One region of the Pseudomonas sp. S04 genome, then DNA from elsewhere that is predicted to be linked to it. Evidence: riboswitches for the same ligand, from Rfam matches in the RefSeq annotation. Region 1 holds a riboswitch; each other region holds the start of a gene.
The links. Region 1 has a riboswitch for cobalamin ahead of PspS04_RS17205 (TonB-dependent receptor plug domain-containing protein). Riboswitches for the same ligand answer to the same signal wherever they lie in the genome.

Region 1 (3,631 bases):
TTTGGAGATCAGGGGGATGCCGCGGTAGGCGCCTTGTTCGATCGCCACATTGTCATCGTCGATATAGGCCACGCCAATCAGCGCCGGTCCGGCTCCCAAGGCCAGCAAGGTGTCGGCACTGTGCTGGTTGAGCGCGATGATTCGTTGCGGTGCCTGTTCGATTTCCCGGGTTGTCCCGCAGTTGTCGTAGGTCTGCGCCAGTGCGGGTAGCGGGGCACAGAGCGACACACTGAGCAGCAGTCGCCTAAGCATTGGACGGATCTCCTGCAGGCGCGCCGATCAGCAGGTGCGCGACCACCCCACCCGCCACCAGATGCCCGTCCACCAGTTGCTTTACCTCCTGGTCATCGCGCACCCGGTACCAGCAAGCATCCGGGTACACGGTCAGGACCGGCCCCAGGTTGCAGGGGAACTGGCAGCCGGTGCGGGTCAGCAGGACCCCCGCCGGTGTTTCGATCCGGTCATGCTTGAGCAATTCCCGGCGCAGGGTTTTCCACAGCGCCAGGGAACCCCTGGCCACACACCGCGGCCCGGTGCACAAGAACACCTGGCGGGCGTGCGGCGGGATGCTCGACCAGGCCGGATCGCTCGGCACGCCGTTGACGTCATTTTCCATGGCAAGCACTCCCTCAGAAACGGTAGGTGTAACGCACCTCGGTGGTGAACGGCCGGCCGAGGTTCTCCACGGACGGGCTGCCGGTGGTCATGCTGGTGGCGTAGTCACGGTCGAACAGGTTTTCCACCAGCAGGCTCAGGCGGTGGCGCCGGGCGTTGTCCAGGTAGCGATAGGCATCGGCATCGACCACCGAGTAGTGGCCGTAATCCACGTCCTTGGCGCTGACCACCGAACGGATGTAGCGCAGCGACCCTCCGGCCCCCCACAAGCGATTGTCCGACTCATAGCCCAGGCGTGAGCGGGCGAAGAAGCTCGGGATGTTGCTGATGGTCACGCCGTTGCGGCCCTCCACCAAGTTGCGGGTCATGTCGCCTTGCAGGCTCCAGCGATCATTGAGCTGCCATTGGCCGTCGACTTCGATACCGCGCACCAGGATCTCGCCATCACCGTTGACCCACTGGTCGCCGTCGAGGGTGATAAGGTCATCGATTTCCCGGCGAAAGCCGGTGACGCTGGCGCTGAATTCGCGGCCTAGCAGGGTGCCCCGGTAATCCAGGCCGAGTTCGGCATTGCGGCTCTTCTCGGCCTTGAGGTTGGGATTGCCCATCTCCTCGCCAGGTTCGTTGACGTACAACTGCTCGGCATTGGGCAGCTTGTAGGCGCTGCCGAACTGGCCTCGCAATGCCCAGTGCTCCGTCAGGTCGTAGAGTGAGGTGAGCATGCCGACCGTGGCGCTTTCACCGCCGCTCAGGTGCTCCTGGCGAACGCCGATGCTCGGGTGCCAGTCCGGTAGCGCGGCGATCACCGGGCGCAATTGGGTATACAGCGCGTGGGCTTCGGCCTGTTGGTTGTCGATGACCATGACATCGTCCTGGCCCTTGAACCATTGGTTGTCGCTGCCGAACACCAGTACGTGGCCATCGGGCAGTTCGGCCTTGCCCTCGGCCTGCAGGCCCCAGTCGGTGAAGCCCCAGTAGTCGTTGTGATTGAGCACCCGGGTGCCGCCGCCTTCGAGGTTGTAGACCCGGGTGTAGCGGGTGTCCCAGTCGTTGACGTGGCCTTTGAGGAAGTAGCTCAGGTCTTGATTGACCTGCTGTTCGAAGGTCGCCGTGGCGATCTGTTGCACCCGGTCGTTGCTGGTGTTGCGGTTGTCCGTGGGGCGGGCGAAGTCCAGGTTGGCGTCGCTGTACTGGTAGAACAGTTCCAGGCGCGAATCGTCGCCGAAGGCCTGGGTGGCCTTGGCGCCAAAGGTGCTGACTTCGTAGCCGCGCTTGCGGTCGGTGGCGGTGCTGCGCATGTCACTGCTGCGAAATGGCTGGTAGCCGTCGGAGACGTTGTGGCTGACGTACGCCAGCAAGCCAAGGTCGCCAAAGCCGTTGCTGACGATCTGTTCGGCGCGCGCGTCGCCGCTGTGGCCCATGAAACTGTCCAGGCCCATGTTGACTTCACCGGAGGTCTCGCGGGTCTGGGCGCTGCGGGTGACGATGTTGATCACCCCGGCCACGGCCTGGGTGCCGAACAGCAGGCTTTGTCCGCCCTTGAGCACTTCGATGCGTTCGATGGCATTGGCCGGCAGGGTGTCGAGGTAGAGCCCACCGTACAGGCGATTGTTCAGGCGCACGCCATCGAGCAGGATCAGCGTGTCGTCGTTGCGCCCACCCAGCAGCGAATAGTTGGCGTAGTCGAAGGGGCCGTTTTTCGGCGCGACGTAGAGGCCGGGCACTGACATCTGCAGCACGCGGGTGATGTCGGCGTCGGGGCCGGCGCGTTCGATCCGGGCGCGGTCGATGATCTCGACCTTGCTGCCGAACCGCGCCATTTCGGCGACGGTGGTGGATTCCACCGACGGGGCGCTGACGAGTTGCTGGTCGAGGGTCATGGCCGAGGTGTCGGCCAGGGCGGGTGGGCTGATCAGGCAGAGCAGGGCGCCACAGGCATACAGTCGCGCAGGACGCTGGTCCTGGCTGGAAGGAGTTGGAATCTGAGTCATTTTTGGTCTTCTCGAAAAAAATCTTCGCAGAAGCACGCAGGAGAAAGTACCGGACACGCGCCAATACCGGCCCATGCCCGCCCACCGCAGGTTTGCCAAACAGAAATTCCAGGCCGGTCTCCGGGCTTGCGAGGCTCGAAGCGTTCACCTTCCCAGGCCTTTGGGCCCAGTGGTCTGTCGAACGCGTCACTCGCTTACCGTTGCGGGGGCAGCACCGGACTAACCCTGAAAGGGCGCACCGGTTTCCCGTTTCACCTCATGCACGGCGGCATGAGACACCTGAAACTGGGCGGTATCTGAACACTCGGATGACCGTTCGTCAAATAATCAGGTGGGCGCTAGGTGCAAGGCTTGCTCGCGATGGCCGTAGGTATCTACACAAATTTGTAGCGGCCTGGGGCGAGGGAGCTTGCTTGCGTGGCGGCCTCTGGGGGGTTGGATTAGGCGGGGTACATATCCATTTCTGCGGTAACGGCCTCCTATGGTTCCGCCTGACGGCGGCTCACTTTTGGACAGCGCAAAAGTAAGCAAAACGCTCTTTCCCCACCACTCGGTGCCTCGCTTAGGCTCGGCATGCCCGTACTCCGACATTGATTTGGGGGGCCGCCGCAATGGGCCCTCCCTGGCCCAGTGCGGCTAAACCGGCGTCCTGCCGGTTTACCCCCCAAATCAATATCGGACTCCGGCCAGCGTGGTTAACGGGGCGCCCAGGATCAAAAACAAAGCGAGGCGGCCTTAAAGCCGACCTGATCGCTGGGGCATGCGCGGTGTGGCTTCTACTTCCTAAGACGCTGACGAAGTCAGCAATCTTTTGATCTGGCTCTGGCTCTGGCTCTGGCTCTGGCTCTGGCTTTTGATCCTGGGCGCCCCGTTAACCACGCTGGCCGAACGCAGGCTTGAAGCCGTGGGTAACCCGGCAGGACGCCGGGTTAGCCGCCCCGCGCCATGGATGGCGCGTGGCGGCGGCCCACGGATTCAAGCCGGAGTGAGGGCACACCGAGCCTAAGCGAGGTGCCGAGTGGTGG
Region 2 (3,631 bases), 1.4 Mb from region 1:
CGACCGCATGGGCGGCCAACTGACCATCAAGGCGCCGAACGCCAAAGTACCGATGGTCAACGCCGACAGTCCGATCAACGAGCGCATCAACTACTACCTGCAAACCGAAATCAACCCGGGGCTGGCCAGCCACGGCGGTCAGGTCAGCCTGATCGACGTCGTGGACGACGGCATTGCCGTGTTGAAGTTCGGTGGCGGCTGCCAGGGCTGCGGCCAGGCGGACGTGACCTTGCGCGAAGGCATCGAGCGCACCCTGCTGGAGCGCGTTCCCGAGCTCAAGGGCGTGCGCGACGTGACCGACCACACGCAGAAAGAAAACGCCTACTACTAAGGTGTTCGCTGCGAGATGAAAAAACGGCGCCCGTGAGCGCCGTTTTTTTATGCTCAACCCTTGTGGAACCTGTAGCAGCTGCCGAGCCCGCGAGGCTGCGTTCGGCTGCGAAGCAGCCGCCAAGGACCCGCACCAACCTGGCGAGGACTGCGTCCTCGAACGCAGCCTCGCGAGCTCGGCAGCTGCTACAAACCCCTCAGGGCCGGTACAGATGCGCGTGCCCGGCCCGGTACAGCGACGACTCGCTGAAGGTGTCCGCTGCCAGCACCCGGCCCACCAGGATCAGCGCCGTGCGTCGGAATCCCTTGGCCTGGACCTTGTCGACGATGTCGTCGAGGGTGCCCAGGACCCAGTCCTGATCCGGCCAACTGGCCTTGTGCACCACGGCAATCGGGCAATCGGCGCCGTAGTGGGGCAGCAGTTCGGCGACGATTTTCGCCAGGTGGTTGACCCCCAGGTGAATCGCCATGGTCGTGCCATGCCGGGCCAGGCTGGCGAACTCCTCACCGGCCGGCATCGTGGTTTTATCGGCGTAGCGGGTCAGGATCACGCTTTGCGCGATGTCCGGCAGGGTCAGTTCGACCCCCAGCAACGCCGCACAGGCCGCCGTGGCCGTGACGCCGGGGATGATTTCGAAGGGGATGCCCAGCGCGCGCAGATGGCGGATCTGCTCGCCAATCGCCCCGTACAGGCTCGGGTCGCCGGAATGCACGCGTGCCACGTCGTGACCCTGGGCGTGGGCTTGGCTGATCAACTCGATGATCTGTTCCAGGTGCAGTTCGGCACTGTTGACCACCTGGTGCGCCCGGTGCCCCTGGAGCACTGCTTCAGGCACCAGTGAGCCGGCGTAGATGATCACCGGGCAGCTGTGAATCAGCCGTTGGCCCTTGACGGTGATCAGTTCCGGGTCGCCGGGACCTGCGCCGATGAAGTAGACGGTCATGGCCGGCTCCTGTGAAAAAAAACGACAAGGCAAGGCTTCAGATGAAGTTTGCTCATGATCGAAAGGGTGGATTATCGGGATTTTACGAAGCGCAGGCCAATGCAAAGGTGGCCTGGGCGTATTTCTGCCGGCAAATCAGCAGGGTTGCCGGGGCCTGGGCCAGTTGTTCGGCCAGGGCCAGGGCGGCGCTTTCGGCCACGCCATAACAACCGGTGCGTTCGAAGGCGATCTGCGACTGGTGGCTGAGGCGGGCTTGATACTGGGCCAGTTGTACGCTGCTGAAGTACATCAGCGGCAGTCCCAGTTGGGCGGCCAGTTCAAGCAGTCCAGGCTCCTCGCGCTTGAGGTCGATGCTGGCCAGGGCCTTGATCGAGTGCAGGTCGATCTGGTTCGCCTGCAGGGCCTGATCGAGTAACGCGCGCAGCGTGCTCGCTGGGCAGCCACGCTGGCAGCCCAGGCCGACCACCAGGGTCGGCGCTGCGCGGGTGTCACTCATGCAGGCAACTGGTCTGCGCTTTTGCGGCGGAACAACCAGGCGCTGAGCACGCCCAGGGCCAGCCAGAAAGCCACGTTGGTCAGTTGCGAAGCGATTTTGAACTGCGTTTCCAGTTCTTCCGGCGCCAGCATCGAATGCACGGTCGGTTGGGGCGCGCCGATCACATGGGGTACCGCCAGGATCGCAACGCCCAGCAGCTTGAGCAGCCAGTTGCGGCCGAACGCGATCAGGGCAATGCCGGCGGCGGTCGAGGCCGCCGTAGCGATCCACCACATCTGCCGTTGGCCCAGGTCGGCCGCGGCGGTGCCCGGCAACTCGGGTGGCAGGCCGAGGGTCGGTGCCAGGACGAAGGAGGCATAACCGGCCAGGCCCCAGAGCAGACCCTGGGAAGTGCGGGTCGGCGCGCGCAGGGTGTAGAGGCCGGCCAGCATCAGGGCAAAACCGACGGCCACCACCAGGTTGCCGCCCGTGGTCGACAGCACGCGCTGCCAGCCGTCTTCCGGTTCCCAAGCTTCGCCGTCATGGCTGTGGGCCGCGGTGCCGGCGGCGTGTTCATGGACTTCTGCTGCCGCGGGTGCGGACTGTTCGTACGTCTCGGCCTGCAGAATCAGCGGGGCGACCCAGAAACTCTGCAACAGCGTCAGCAGCAGGGCAGCCAGCAGCCCGCTGAAACCTGCGGTTTGTGCAATACGCTTGATCATCTGGGCAGGTCTCAGTGGCACGGGAAGGCGGCGCTGTGGCGGGTATCGTGGGCGGCGTTATGCACGGCCTCGATATGGGAGAACCCGGCGAAGTACACCAGGCACACACCCAGGATCGATGCGCCGATGGCGGCAACGAGGCGGTGGCCCAGGGTGGTGCTGGCGGTGGCGTGGCGGGTGCTGGTGATGGTCGACATGGCGCTTCCCTCTGGTCAGTCAGGGGTGAAACGTGCGCATGCAAACCTCCGCGAGCCGGGCACGCAGAGACTTGAACAGCGCCCGCCCACCGCGGGTTTGTTAGCTATGTGTTGCGGGCCGGTCTCCGGGCTCACGAGGGGCGGGCTGTGGCCACACCTGCAAGAATCGCCTTCCCATGCCGTACGACTGGCACAGTGGATCTGACTCTTCGCTCGCTTACCGTTGCGGGGGCAGCACCGGACTGACATGGCTTTGCAGTAAAGCACATGATTCACCGGTTTCCCGTTTCACCCTGTGAAGGGCACCCGTAACAAGGTGTGTAGGAGAGCATGGGCGGGGGATTGGCGTCAATTGGCATGGGGTCTCAACTCGGGGTCTGAGTCGCCGCCATCGCGGCATAGGTATCTACACAACTGTGGTGCGACGTTGCACCTGTGGAGAGAGAACCTGCTTGGGTCGTGACCTCTGGGCCGACCAGGATGTTGGATCAGGCCGAGTACATATCCATTTCTTCGGTAACGGCCTCCTATGGTTCCGCCTGACGGCGGCTCACTTTTGAACAGCCGGAATGCCGGCCCAGGCAAAAGTAAGCAAAACGCTCTTACCCCACCACTCGGTGCCTCGCTTAGGCTCGGCATGCCCGTACTCCGACATTGATTTGGGGGGCCGCCGCAATGGGCCCTCCCTGGCCCAGTGCGGCTAAACCGGCGTCCTGCCGGTTTACCCCCCAAATCAATATCGGACTCCGGCCAGCGTGGTTAACGGGGCGCCTAAGATCAAAAACAAAGCGAGGCGGCCTAAAAGCCGACCTGATCGCTAGGGCATGCGCGGTGTAGCTTCTACTTCCTAAGACGCTGACGAAGTCAGCAATCTTTTGATCTGGCTCTGGCTCTGGCTCTGGCTCTGGCTTTTGATCCTGGGCGCCCCGTTAACCACGCTGGCCGAACGCAGGCTTGAAGCCG
Region 3 (3,631 bases), 640 kb from region 1:
TTGAGATGGATGGCGCCCTGGCTGGGCGCACGCACCCCCGCCAGCAGCTTGAGCAGGGTGGATTTGCCGGAGCCATTGGGCCCGACCAGCCCCAGGGTCTCGCCACGGTGAATGGCCAGGTGAATGTCGTGCAGCAACTGCGCATCGCGAATGGCAAAGCCGATACCGGAACAACTCAATACACAGGGTTGAGAAACAGACACAGCTGCAGTCATCGGGCATTCCTCCGTCCCACCAGGATCAGCGCGAACACCGGCGCCCCGACCAGCGCCGTGACCACGCCGACCGGAATTACCTGGCCCTTGATCAGCGTGCGGGACAGCACATCGGCGGCAATCAGAAACACCGCCCCGCCCAGCGCACTGGCTGGCAGCAGACGGGTATGGCCAGTCCCGAGCAACAGCCTGGCGGCATGGGGAATCACCAGCCCAACAAAACCGATCGAGCCGACAATCGACACCATCACCGCCGTGACCAACGCCGCGCAGCTGATCAACAGCAACTGCACCGGACGCACCGCAATGCCGAGGGAGGCCGCGGAGTCGGCGCCAAAGGTGAAGGCATCCAGCGCGCGGCGGTGCCACAGGCACACCGCAAGACCGGCCAGCGCCACCGGCACGGCCAGCCACACGGATGGCCAGCGCACGCCACTGAGATTGCCCAGCAACCAGAACATGATGCCGCGTGCCTGTTCGGAGCTGGCCGACTTGGTGATCAAAAACGCCGTGAGTGCGTTGAACAGTTGTGACCCGGCGATCCCGGCCAGGATGATCTGCCCGGTAGTGCCCGGTGCGCCACTGGCACGGCCGAGCAAAACCACCACGGCGAAGGCCAGCACTGCGCCGGCAAACGCCCCGGCCGACATTGAGATCGCCCCGGCGCCCAGGCCCAGCAACGCCACCAGCACTGCGCCTGTCGACGCCCCCGCGGAAATCCCCAACAAGTAGGGATCGGCCAATGGGTTGCGCAACAGCGATTGCAGGATCACCCCGCAAGTCGCCAGCCCCGCACCGCACGCCGCCGCCACCAGTGCGCGGGTCAAGCGGTAGTTCCAGACGATGCCTTCGTCGATGGGGTCCAGGGCATAACCGGCGGCCCACAGCTTGTTGGCCAGCACCTGGAACACCACCGTTGGCTCAATGCTGGTTTCGCCGATGGTCACACCGGCAATCAGCGCGATCAGCAGGGTCGCCAGTGCCAATGAGGTACGCAGTAGCATCGCCGTCATTGCGCCAGGTCGTAGCTGTTGAGGGCAGTAGCCAGGGTTTCAAGGCCGTCGAACATCCGCACGCTGGCCTGCATGGCCATGGCGTCGAGGATAATGATGCGGTTGTGTTTGACCGCGTCCATGTTGCGGGTCACCGGGTCGCTGCGCAGGAATTGCAGTTTCTTTTGATAGTCGTCAGCTGGAAAACGCCGACGATCCATGCGCGCGATGACCAGGAAGGTCGGGTTCGCCTTGGCAATGGTTTCCCAGCCGACGCTTGGCCACTCTTCGTCGGACTCCACCACGTTGCGCACGCCCAGGGTATTGAGCATGAAGTCGGGAATACCCTTGTGTCCGGCGACATAGGGATCGATATCCAGGCTGGCGCTGGAGAACCAGACCAGCGCGCTGGTGTGCTTCAGGTCCTGGTTCTGCACCGTGGCCACCGATTTGGCCAGGCTGGCTTTGAGCTGCGCGTTCAACTGCTGCGCACGCTCCTGGACATCAAAAATCTCCCCTAGCTGGCTGATGCTCTTATAGAGACTGTCGACCCGGAACGGCGCCAGGCGAGTACCGTCGGCCCCCACCAGGTTGTCCTTGGACTCACAGTCCGAGGGCATCAGGTAGGTCGCAATCTTCAGCTCGTCAAACTGCTCCCGTGTACCCACCACCCCTTGCGGACCTACCATCCACTCCAGCTCGACGGCGACCAACTCCGGGCGCTTGCCGATTACCGACTCGAAACTTGGATCGTTATCGGCCAGGCGTTCGATCCCGGCGTTTTGCGCCTGGTACTGGGGCAACACATCGTTGAACCACAGGGAAGTCCCGACCAGTTTGTCTCCCAGCCCCAGGGCAAAGAGCATTTCGGTCCCGGCCTGGCCAATCGTCACGGCCCGAGCCGGGGCGTGGGCGAAGGTCTGTGTGCTGCCACAGTTTTGCAGCGTCAGCGGGTACTGAGTGGGCGCAGCCTGGGCCAGTGAACAAAGACCCAGGCCCGTGGCGAGGGCGACAACGCGGGGCAGCAGCATGATGCAATCTCCATTTGAACCGTACACGGAGCTGGGGTGTAGGGCCTGGAAACACATCAACGAGCGCTGCCGAAAAGCCGGGCAGGGGTCGATCACCAAAGTGACGCACGCGCAAGGATGTCCCTCCCGGACACCCCGCCGGTTAGTGATTGTTGCGTCGCCGGCAGGTCTCCTGACTGATGCGTCATGGCGTGCTCCAGCCTTCCCGGGTGATCCCAGTGGCAGTTAAGGAGCAGGCTCAGCACCTACAGTTGCGGGGGCAGTTCCGTTTGATGCGTTGCGCGCATCACGGATTCCCTATTATTCCCAAGTGGAAACCGGCGGCGGCATGGTAGTCGATTGGGGAGTTGGAGGCGAACGTATGTTCTGTTCACGGGCTACAAAACCCGCGGCGATTCAGAGTGGGGGCGTTGTGGCTTACTTGATCGATGTCAACCACATGGAACGGGCGGCTCTGTAGTCTCTAGAGACCGACATCCCGTGCGCTTGTGGCGTAGCGGGTTGTCTTGACTCTAGGCGAAGCCACCATGATCTATCCGCTTCTTCTGACGCTGCACCTGTTTGCCGCCCTGATCTTTATCGGCACGGTGTTCTTTGAGGTCCTGTTCCTGGAAAACATCCGCAAACAGCTACCCGCCAGGGTCATGCTGCTGGTCGAGCAGGGCATCGGTCGGCGCGCGCGTTCGCTGATGCCGTGGGTGCTGCTGGTGTTATTCAGTGCGGGGCTGGGCATGGTCTGGCTGCGCTACCTGCCAGTCCTTGGCGCACCATGGGCTTCATCGTTCGGCACATTACTGGCCTTGAAAATCGTGGTGGCCGCAAGCGTACTGCTGCACTTCCTGATGGCCATGTTTTTGTTCAAAAGTGGCCGAATGAGCCCGCGATACCTGCGGTTCATACACGTCAGCCTGTTCTGTCACATGATCGTTATCGTGCTGCTGGCCAAGGCTATGTTCTATCTGACCTGGTGATCGGCGTTGACCGGTGGTCTGTCCTTCCAGGACTTTGTTTGTGCTTGACGCAAATCAAGGCGTATTGATCACACTGTTGATCCGCAGCCAGTCTCGGAGCCCCGTCATGCTCGATATCCTACACAACCCCGGCGAGCTGATCGCCCGCTGCGATCAGGGCGTACTCGATCCCAACTTCAGGTTTGACCAACACTTTTCAGGTTTTCAGCGTCTCGGCCATGCCCCATTCCGGTGGCGTCGGCGGCGTGTGCTGAATGAACTTGACCATTGACGTGATCTGATCCTTGGTCAGCGCATTCGACGTTCCCCAGTTCGGCATGCCCGCCGGCGAACCGTAGGTAATCAATGCCTCGAGAAACGGTTGCCCACGGGACTGGGTGATGTCCGGTGTCAGCGGTTTGCCCGTGGCCCCTTTTGCGCAA
Region 4 (3,631 bases), 750 kb from region 1:
CCAACGCAAGCCCTCGGTAAGGCTGCCTTCGAGTAACTGAGCGTGGCGCAGGGTGCCCACCCGATTGGCCAGCACGCCGGCAAATGGCAGGTCCGGCTGATAACGCGCCAGACCCAACGCCAGTGCACCAAAGGTCTGGGCCATGGCGGTGCCGTCGATCACCCCCAGCACCGGCACGCCGAAGTGGCGCGCCAGGTCGGCACTGGACGGGGTACCGTCGAACAAGCCCATGACCCCTTCGATCAGGATCAGGTCAGCCTCGGCGGCGGCTTCCCACAACAGACGGCGACTTTCCTGCTCGCCGACCATCCACATGTCCAACTGATACACCGGCTGGCCACTGGCACGTTCGAGAATCATCGGGTCGAGAAAATCCGGGCCGCACTTGAACACCCGGACCTTGCGCCCCTGATTGCGGTGCAAACGGGCCAGGGCCGCGGTGACGGTGGTCTTACCCTGCCCGGAGGCTGGCGCGGCGATCAGTACCGCCGGGCAAAAACGACTGCTGGTCATGAAAAGAGGCTCACAGCTCGACGCCTTTTTGCGCCTTGATCCCGGCCTGGAACGCATGCTTGATCACGCCCATTTCGGTGACGGTGTCAGCCAGTTCGATCATTTGCTCTTTGGCCGCGCGGCCGGTAACCACCACGTGTTGCATCGGCGGGCGGGCTTGCAGGTCGCTGAGCACCTGATCGAGATCGAGGTAGCCATGCTTGAGGGCGATGTTCAGCTCATCGAGCACCACCAGGCCGATGGCCGGGTCGCGCAGCAGTTCGCGGGACACCTGCCAGGCGGCCTCGGCAGCGGCGATATCGCGCTGGCGGTCCTGGGTTTCCCAGGTGAACCCTTCGCCCATCACATGAAACCGCACCTGCTCCGGGAAGCGCCGGAAGAACAGCTCCTCGCCCGTGCTGTTGCGGCCCTTGATGAACTGCACCACACCGCACTGCATGCCATGGCCCATGGCGCGGGCGAGCATGCCGAACGCCGAACTGCTCTTGCCTTTGCCGTTGCCGGTCAGCACCAGCAGCAGGCCACATTCGTTGGGTGAGTTGGCAATACGCTCATCGATCACGGCTTTTTTGCGCTGCATGCGCGCCAGATGGCGTTCGTCACGATCAGGGGAATCAGTCATGGGGGAGCTCTCCGTTGAGGCTGGATAACGGCGGGCAGGCATAGAAATAGACGGCAAGAAGCCTGGCATCGCCCACCGTGATGCCGCTGGATGGATCAGGCCGGTCTCCGGGCTCATGAGTGGCGCGCTGGCCGGACGACGCGCCTTCCCATATCGGACACCGATACAGTGGCTCAAAGCGTCGTTTTCACTCATTTACCGTTGCGGGGGCAGCGCCGGGATCGTCACCCGTTCTGTCATAGAACGCGCGCTCACCGGCTTCCCTGTTTCACTCGATCGACCCTGGGGTCACCGAGCACCTGAAACAAGTCGCGAAGGTTAGTGGGTTGGGGGTGGAGCGTCAATTAAAGCCGGGCTAATCGGCAGCAAGAATGCAAAGCGCCACCTGACGAATTGAACCTAAGGTCATGCTGACGCCTCTATGGCTTAAGCAGTGCATTCTAAGGGAGAGCCGCATGTCCACGTCCCGCCTCGTTGGTGTCATCGCCCTGGCCGCAGGCCTGGTCGCCTGTGGAGAATCCTCGAGCCTCAGGGTCGAGGATGGCACCGGGCCTTCGCCCAAGCTGCCTGAACCCAACAAAACCCTTATTCCCACGGTCAACATCGCGCCCGCTGTCGGCTGGGCCAATGGCGCCAAGCCAACCGCAGCGCCCGGCACCCAGGTAGTCGCCTTTGCCGAAGGATTGGAGCATCCGCGCTGGCTCTATGTACTGCCCAATGGCGATGTACTGGTCGCAGAAACCAATGCGCCAGCCAAGCCTGAAGATGGCAAGGGCATCCGTGGCTGGGTCATGGGCAAGGTCATGGACCGCGCTGGGGCCGCGGTGCCCAGCGCCAACCGCATCACCCTGCTGCGCGACAGCAACCACGATGGCGTGGCCGAAACCCGCAGCAGTTTTATCGAAAACCTCAATTCGCCGTTTGGAATGACCTTGGTCGGCAACGACCTATACGTCGCCGACACCGATCGTTTGCTGCGCTTCAACTATGTCGAGGGACAAACCTCGATCACCACCAAACCCATGAAAGTCATCGACCTGCCCGGTGGCACGCTGAATCACCACTGGACCAAAAACGTCATTGCCAGCCAGGACGGCAGCAAGTTGTATGTCACGGTGGGCTCCAACAGCAATGTCGGGGAAAACGGCCTGGAGCAGGAACAGGGCCGCGCCGCTATCTGGGAGGTGGATCGTGCCACCGGCAATCAGCGGATTTTCGCCTCCGGCCTGCGCAATCCCAACGGCATGGCCTGGGAACCGAGCTCGGGCAAACTGTGGACGGCGGTCAATGAGCGAGACGAGATCGGCAGCGACCTGGTGCCGGACTACATTACGTCGGTCATGGATGGCGGCTTCTATGGCTGGCCGTTCAGCTACTACGGCCAACACGTCGATGTCCGCGTCAGCCCGCAAGATCCGGATCAGGTGGCCAAGGCCATCGCCCCGGACTACGCAGTGGGCCCACACACAGCCTCCCTGGGCCTGGCCTTCGCCGAAGGCAGCACGTTGCCAGCCCCGTTCACCGAAGGCGCGTTTATCGGCCAGCACGGCTCGTGGAACCGCAAACCGCACAGCGGTTACAAAGTGATCTTCGTACCCTTCAGTGCCGGCAAGCCAAGCGGGCAACCGGTGGATGTGCTCAGCGGCTTCCTCAACCAGGACGAAGAGGCCATGGGGCGGCCGGTTGGCGTGGTGATCGATCGGCAGGGTAACTTGCTGGTGGCCGACGATGTGGGCAACAAGGTGTGGCGGGTATCCGCCCGCCAATGACCCCAGCGCCTAGCGTTTGCGGCACAGCGTCAGGCCATCCCCCAGGGGCAATAACGACAGGTCGACCCGCGGATCATCCTTCAAGGCCAGGTTGAGTGCCTGGATGGCGCGGGTATCGGCACTCTCGGGTTGGCGCTCCAGGACCCGGCCACTCCACAGGGTGTTGTCGAATACCGCCAGGCCGCCGCTGCGCAACAAACGCAGGGCGCTTTCCAGGTAGGCCGGATAGTTGGCCTTGTCGGCATCGATGAAAATCAAGTCGAAAGCGCCGCCCTGCCCTTGCTGCTCGATCTGCTCCAAAGTCTGCAACGCCGGCGCCAGGCGCAGTTCGATGCGCTCGCTGAGGCCGGCTTCCCGCCAGTAGCGCCGCGCTGTGGCGTTGTAGTCACCAATGATGTCGCAGCAGATCAGTTGCCCGTCGTCCGGCAGGGCCGCGGCCATGCACAGGGCGCTGTAACCGGTGAACGTCCCCACTTCTATCACCCGGCGCGCACCGCTGAGCTTGACCAGCAACGCGAGGAACTGGCCCTGCTCCGGCGCTACTTGCCAACGCGCCATGGGCAGCGCCTGGGTTTCGTCACGCAGACGACGTTGCAGCGGCGTTTCGCGCAGCGAGACGTCGAGCAGGTACTGATAGAGGGCATCGTCGAGATTGAGCGTACGCGCGGTCATTACCACCTCTGCCAACCCGTTGTGAACTAGGGATTGTGCGCCAGGTGCTCGGGTT

Region 2: another riboswitch for cobalamin. It lies ahead of PspS04_RS11050 (CbtB domain-containing protein); the one in region 1 lies ahead of PspS04_RS17205 (TonB-dependent receptor plug domain-containing protein).
Region 3: another riboswitch for cobalamin. It lies ahead of PspS04_RS14325 (ABC transporter substrate-binding protein); the one in region 1 lies ahead of PspS04_RS17205 (TonB-dependent receptor plug domain-containing protein).
Region 4: another riboswitch for cobalamin. It lies ahead of cobO (cob(I)yrinic acid a,c-diamide adenosyltransferase); the one in region 1 lies ahead of PspS04_RS17205 (TonB-dependent receptor plug domain-containing protein).

Annotation. Positions count from the first base shown of each region.
Region 1 covers NZ_CP019427.1:3,890,001-3,893,631, reverse strand. Annotated here, with positions in the region: partial or broken gene PspS04_RS17215 (ABC transporter substrate-binding protein) at 1-252, opposite strand, end outside; gene PspS04_RS17210 ((2Fe-2S) ferredoxin domain-containing protein) at 245-616, opposite strand; gene PspS04_RS17205 (TonB-dependent receptor plug domain-containing protein) at 630-2,495, opposite strand; cobalamin riboswitch at 2,701-2,904, opposite strand.
Region 2 covers NZ_CP019427.1:2,447,580-2,451,210, forward strand. Annotated here, with positions in the region: gene nfuA (Fe-S biogenesis protein NfuA) at 1-331, shown strand, start outside; gene cobM (precorrin-4 C(11)-methyltransferase) at 528-1,274, opposite strand; gene PspS04_RS11040 (cobalamin biosynthesis protein) at 1,357-1,770, opposite strand; gene PspS04_RS11045 (CbtA family protein) at 1,767-2,471, opposite strand; gene PspS04_RS11050 (CbtB domain-containing protein) at 2,483-2,668, opposite strand; cobalamin riboswitch at 2,768-2,993, opposite strand.
Region 3 covers NZ_CP019427.1:3,245,831-3,249,461, reverse strand. Annotated here, with positions in the region: gene PspS04_RS14335 (ABC transporter ATP-binding protein) at 1-215, opposite strand, end outside; gene PspS04_RS14330 (FecCD family ABC transporter permease) at 212-1,228, opposite strand; gene PspS04_RS14325 (ABC transporter substrate-binding protein) at 1,225-2,238, opposite strand; cobalamin riboswitch at 2,384-2,575, opposite strand; gene PspS04_RS14320 (CopD family copper resistance protein) at 2,766-3,209, shown strand; partial or broken gene PspS04_RS14315 (c-type cytochrome) at 3,409-3,631, opposite strand, start outside.
Region 4 covers NZ_CP019427.1:4,639,158-4,642,788, forward strand. Annotated here, with positions in the region: gene PspS04_RS20535 (cobyrinate a,c-diamide synthase) at 1-513, opposite strand, end outside; gene cobO (cob(I)yrinic acid a,c-diamide adenosyltransferase) at 524-1,135, opposite strand; cobalamin riboswitch at 1,217-1,453, opposite strand; gene PspS04_RS20545 (PQQ-dependent sugar dehydrogenase) at 1,591-2,904, shown strand; gene PspS04_RS20550 (class I SAM-dependent methyltransferase) at 2,914-3,576, opposite strand; gene PspS04_RS20555 (C40 family peptidase) at 3,603-3,631, opposite strand, start outside.